Regions from separate parts of the Oceanobacillus phoenicis genome, predicted to be linked through region 2. Evidence: riboswitches for the same ligand, from Rfam matches in the RefSeq annotation. Region 2 holds a riboswitch; the other holds the start of a gene.
What was found. A riboswitch is a leader RNA that binds a small molecule or an ion and turns the genes downstream of it on or off. The one in region 2 is predicted to bind FMN.
Positions count from the first base shown of each region.

Region 1: another riboswitch for FMN. It lies ahead of ABC346_RS05685 (riboflavin synthase); the one in region 2 lies ahead of ABC346_RS10680 (ECF transporter S component).

Region 1 covers NZ_JBDFME010000001.1:1,054,370-1,057,587, reverse strand. The annotation lists gene ribH (6,7-dimethyl-8-ribityllumazine synthase) at 5-472, opposite strand; gene ribB (3,4-dihydroxy-2-butanone-4-phosphate synthase) at 493-1,116, opposite strand; gene ABC346_RS05685 (riboflavin synthase) at 1,128-1,754, opposite strand; FMN riboswitch at 2,031-2,168, opposite strand; gene ABC346_RS05680 (phosphotransferase) at 2,249-3,169, opposite strand.
Region 2 covers NZ_JBDFME010000001.1:2,153,156-2,156,373, forward strand. The annotation lists gene eutH (ethanolamine utilization protein EutH) at 59-1,159, shown strand; FMN riboswitch at 1,194-1,317, shown strand; gene ABC346_RS10680 (ECF transporter S component) at 1,470-2,057, shown strand; gene ABC346_RS10685 (TraR/DksA C4-type zinc finger protein) at 2,120-2,467, opposite strand; gene ABC346_RS10690 (1,4-dihydroxy-2-naphthoate polyprenyltransferase) at 2,486-3,218, opposite strand, start outside.

The sequences.
Region 1 (3,218 bases), 1.1 Mb from region 2:
ACTCTCAAACGTGAAATTGTTCGTTTAATGATATCATTTCAAGTAGTCCGAGCGCTGTTTCCGCACCTTTATTTCCAGCTTTTGTCCCAGCTCTTTCTACAGCTTGCTCAATTGACTCTGTTGTTAGCACGCCAAATAATACTGGTATGTTACTATTCATCCCTACTTGAGCTACACCTTTAGAGACTTCATTACAAACATAATCATAATGTGTAGTTGCTCCGCGAATAACTGTTCCTAACGTTAATACACCGTTATATTTTTGAGAATGAACTGCGCGCTTGGTGATATAAGGAATCTCAAAAGCACCTGGAACCCAAATCACATCAATATTTTCCTTAGCTACGCCGTGACGAATAAGTATATCTTCTGCACCCGATAATAGTTTCGAAGTAATAAATTCATTAAATCTACTTGTTACAATCGCTATCTTCTTGCCCTGTCCATTATAGTTGCCTTCATAAATTGTCATATGATCAAACTCCTTTAAAATTAATTTTCTATCGCTATTCCTTTTTTTCGATATTGAACGAGATCTTCTACTGTAATTACGGTCAACTTCCATTGTGCCGCCAATTTCTTTAGATTTGGATATCTTGCCATTGTCCCATCATCATTTAAAATCTCACAAATATATGCCGATGGAATCGAATTGGATAGTCTAGCCAAATCAACAGCTGCTTCTGTGTGACCTCTACGTTCCAATACACCTGCATTTTTCGCTATAAGCGGAAACATATGGCCCGGACGTTTAAAATCAGTCGCTTTTGATAATGGATCCGCTAAAGCCCTTATCGTATCTGCACGATCAGCCGTAGAAATCCCTGTGGAATTGGTATAATGATCAACACTAACCGTAAACTGAGTCCCATACGTATCAGTGTTATTCTCAGACATTGCATGTAAATCTAATTCCAACGCTCGTTTTTCTGTGATAGGAACACAGATCAATCCTCGTCCATACTTAGTCATAAAATTAACATTTTCATGTGTTACAAATTCACTGAGCCCAACAAGATCTCCTTCTGCTTCTCGGTCCGCATCATCCGCAACAATAATAAGTTTTCCATTTCGTAAATCTTCTATCGCTTGCTCTATCTTGCTTTGCTCGTTCATTTTTACCCTCCTTAGAATCCATTTTCTTGTAAAAAGGACTGTGATAAGGTTTGCTTGTTTGCTTGAAGAATATATTTAGCAAGCATGTCAGTTTCCAAATTTACGTAATCACCCACTCGACGTTGGGACAAAATCGATGCATGTTGTGAATGGGGAATCAAACTAATTGTAAATGCATGACTAGATTTTTCTGCAACCGTTAAACTCGTTCCATCCAATGTGACTGAACCTTTCGCAATTACTTCTTGCGCATATTGTTTCGGTAAAGTAAAACTCATGTAATATGCATTTTGGTCTTTCCATGTACGTTTAACGGTAATGGTAGAATCTACGTGACCCGCAACGATATGCCCCTCGAACCGATCTGTCGCAAGCATCGCCCTTTCTAGATTAACGGCGGATCCACTCTTCACATATTGAAGATTAGTAGATCGAAATGTTTCTGGCATGACATCAGCTGTAAATGTATCTCCAGCTATTTTTGTGGCAGTCAGACACACACCATTGACAGCCATGCTATCGCCAACGTTGTAATGCAGCAATTGCGCTTCCGTTGTCTGAATATCAAGTTGAATTGTTTCTCGTTTCTTCTCCACGTTTGTAACTTGCCCAATTGTTTGAACAACTCCTGTAAACAAACCATCAGCTCCTTTTATTTAATTTAAATCAAGAAATGAATGTGTTCTTAAAAAGGGGAATTAATAGCAACAACTAAAGAATTAGTCGTACCCTAGAACCAATGTGAGAGGATAAGTGAACTTCATAACATTCACTCCATATAAAAAGCCCCGCAATATGTAGATTGCGGGGCTTAAGCTAACTCTAATAAACGATATGTGTAAAAATACGTAAATTTAAGACTACTAGAAAAAACCTGGTTTTCTCCACGTCAAATAGATATACGTATCCATACAGCTATTCTTCTCCCATCCAGACTATTACTGTCGGTTCTAGATTCTCACTAGATCCACCGCATAAAGCGGGTCACGGACTTCAAGTTCTGATGACTTGTCACCGCCGGTCGGGAATTACACCCTGCCCCGAAGAATACACTATTCAATTCTAAGTAAAAGTGTATAAGTTCAGAGAGTTAATGTCAATACACATCTAAAATTGCTTGCCAAGATATATTTTAATAAATACTATATTGATCCATCTTATCAAGCAATTTTGTTATACTTACAAACAAGTCTCGTTGAGATTGTCTTCCCCAATCTTCTTCCACTTCTGCCATCAACCACATGACCTCATCGAGAAAAACATGCTTTACAGCTATTTTCCAGTAGTTTATTTCCTCTAGTGTAAATTGCTGATACTTCTTATATCCGTTCAAGAAAATTTGCCATTCTTCTGGTGTAAAAATACGATCAGGAGCACTATCTAATTCATTATGAAACAATAACAAAGCCAATGAAATATCGAATATACGCGGAATCCATTTCGCATTATCTGGGTCGATAAGTACTGGATGTTGTTGGTAGATGAGATTATTCGCTTTGTAATCATGCGGTGTCTCAACCCACGCTAAATTTGCTTGTTGAAGGGATGATTGGTGATCTATTGATTCATGTAATATGGAACGTAATTTATCCGTATCTATATCCACACGATACAATGTTACAAAACGATCGATTCTTTCCATATATTCGTCTACTTCATGATGATAAAAATCAAAAACATTATACGCTTCCAAATCAAAGTCATTATTGTCCGTGCTTAACGCATGAATGCTTCCAAGTAACTTACCAGCTTGATATATTTCCGCTTCTCTAGCGCTGTATGTTATCCCTTCTATAAATGGATAACATACATAATATTCTTCACCAACACGTTTGGGATTATCTTCATTTAACTTAACCGGAGTTACAATAGAGACTTGTTGCTTACCTAGGTACTCAACATAATTTACTAGATTGATAGCTAGTTCATAAGGTGATTGCGTTTTTTTGACAATATAATTATCCACTTTATATACCGGAGCAAATGGATAAATGCTTTTCATTTCATGTTCTACCTTAAAGCCAAACTTTTTTAAAAGTTCAATTGAATTCATCTTCATCCCTCCGGATACTAAAAAAGAGCTGTCTTATTACAGCTCTTAA
Region 2 (3,218 bases):
ATATAGTGTAAGCTGAGTTCGAGTAATCATATTTTATGGATACATAAGGGGTAATCATATGAATATAAACGAAATTATAATGCTTATATTAGCAGTATTTTTATTTTTAGGTGGAATTGATTATTTAGCTGGTAATCGCTTCGGTTTGGGCGAGAAATTTAAAGAAGGAATTACGTCTATGGGGACGTTGGCATTAGTAATTGTAGGAATTGTCTCTTTAGCTCCTGTAATCGCAAATATATTAACTCCAATTGTAACTCCTATATATAATTGGATTGGGGCAGATCCAGCTACATTCGCGAATACAATATTAGCATTAGATATGGGTGGACAAGCACTTGCAGAACAAATGGCTGAAAGTAATGAGGCAGCATTATTTGCTTGGGTATTTTTAGGAACAATGCTCGGACCAACGATTTCATTTACCATACCGGTTGCCCTCAGTATGATAAAAAAACAAGATCAAGCTTATTTTGCGAAAGGTATTATGATTGGGGTTAGTACAATACCCTTTGGGTGCTTAATGGGAGGATTTTATGCTGGTTTTGACTGGTCGATGATGATTAGAAATCTTATTATTCCTATTGTGTTCTCAATTTTTATTTTAATAGGATTACTATTTTTTGCTGACAAGATGATTATACTATTTCATTGGTTAGGTAAAACAGTGACAACAATTGCATTAATTGGATTATTAGCGATTGGTATTGAAACCATTACTAAAATTACAGTTATCCCGGGGTTAGCACCTTTAGAAGAAGGTATTCAAATAGTTGGCTTAATCGCAATTGTGTTAGCTGGAGCTTTTCCGCTTGTTGCAGCAATTACAAAGCTTGCTTCAAAACATTTACAAAAGATTGGTGAGAGTTTACGAATAAATTCCGCTGCAACGACAGGACTAATAGCATCTGTAGCTCATGTGATTCCTATGCTAGCCTTGTTACCTCAAATGAATGAACGCGGAAAGGTTATGAATGTAGCATTTGCAGTGAGTGGTGCATTTGTATTTGGTGGTCATTTAGGTTTTGTTGCAGGTATAGAATCATCCATGGTGACTGCGATGATTATTGGAAAGCTATCAGCTGGTATTTCAGCAATTACGGTAGCATTGATACTGACTTCATCCCAAAAAAATAGACTTGCCAAAAATTCAAAGTGAATGTATAATAGTTTCTAACAAATAAATATTCGATTCCAATCTTCGGGGCAGGGTGCAATTCCCGACCGGCGGTAAAGTCCGCGAGCTGCATACGTTATGTGGTTGATCTGGTTAGATTCCAGTACCGACAGTTATAGTCTGGATGGGAGAAGATGTCGATCATGTTTTGTGTTACACGATTTTTGTGTGCATTATTTGACGATGTATTCAAACCCTAGGGCCTCGCTCTAGGGTTTTTAATGTAATGCAAAACAGGTTATCGTCCTTCATCACAAGATCGGAGTCGAATGAACTGATGGAGGAGACACAGATGCAAAAATCCAAAAGGAACAATCTATTAAAGTTAATTATCATTGCGTTATTAAGTACAATCTCATTGGTATTATTTTTTATTAATTTTCCTTTACCGTTTTTACCGACACCATATTTAAAAGTAGACTTTAGTGATGTACCTGCTTTGATAGCTTCATTGATTTTTTCACCAATAGCTGGAATTGTAGTAGTTGGTTTTAAAAATTTATTATATCTTGCAGTCTCCGGATCTGGAGACCCAATCGGTGTTCTGTCTAATTTTATTGCAGGTGTAATGTTAGTTGTACCAGTTTCTATGATCTATCACCGAATTAAAGGGATAAAAGGCTTAATCACGGGGTTAGTTATTGGAACGATTGTGATGGCAGTTGGAATGAGTATTCTAAATTACTATCTAATTTTACCAGCGTATGGTTGGTTTATGGGATGGGAGATGTCGAATCAAGTTAAGTGGATATCTGTTATAGCAGGTGTATTACCATTTAATATGTTAAAAGGTGTGTTTATTGCAGTATTATTTATTCCTTTATTTATAAAACTGCATGCATGGCTTCAACAACAACAAACAAGGTTTTCTATAAAATAAATTAAAAAGCTTCGTTACCATATTGGTAGCGAAGCTTTTTTTCAGCATAAGCGCAATATTTTTTAATTACTTTCCTCTTCCTCTGATACTAAAAGGCGTGCCGTGGGCATTACTTCTAAGCGCTCTTCTGGAATAGGTTCACCTGATTTTTCACTAATCCCATAAGTGCCATCTTCAATCCTTTGTAATGCATCGTTAATTTCTTGTAATTCATCTTCTCTCATTAGATTAAGACCAGCATCTCGTTGCTTTTCAAACTGTTCTGTACCTAGGTCTGCTGGATGATTATCATAATTTGCGAGTTCATCAGAGTTAGTATTGTTATCTTGTTTTTCTTCTAACTCCTCTTTCATTTGTTCTAACTTCTTTTTAAAATAATTCAACTTATCCTTGCTTAATTTATTTGTCATAGTCCCATCCTTTCAAAGTTATAACAATGCTGTTATAAGTAATGACAGCCCTAATAACATGCCGTACATCGTGTTTGTTTTTGCGGTAGCTCCCATTGCAGGCATCATTTCAATCGATGTTTTCTTGCCACGGAATTTGGTTATAACTCCGTATGCTTTTGGAGCACTTAAGAAAGTGATGATGGACCAATACGGAAGGAATCCGATTAAGATAAATAATAATGTCATCATATACGCTAATGCCATTAATGTCCCAAGAAGTGCTACGGACCGTTCCTTTCCAATCAGGACAGCAATTGTTTTTCTGCCACCACGTTTGTCTCCTTCACGATCTCGGATATTATTTGCAAAATTGATACAGCCAATAAAGATAGTTATGGGAATGGAAATCCAAACCATTTCCGAAGTTATCGTTCCTGTTTGAATATAGTAAGTGATACCGATTATAACGGATCCCATTAATACTCCAGAGAATAATTCTCCAAATGGAGTATATGAAATTGGAATAGGGCCTCCAGTATATAAATAACCAATTATCATACAAAATAAACCAATAATTGCAATCCACCAACTAGACATCATGCAAATGTATATTCCTATCAATATAGATATACCATAAAACAAGAATGCTAAATTTCGAATATGTTTTGGATTTATACCATCTCGTACAATAGATCCGCCAATTCCCACAGATTGGTCATTATCTAACCCTCTAATAAAGTCATAATACTCATTAAACATATTTGTAGCT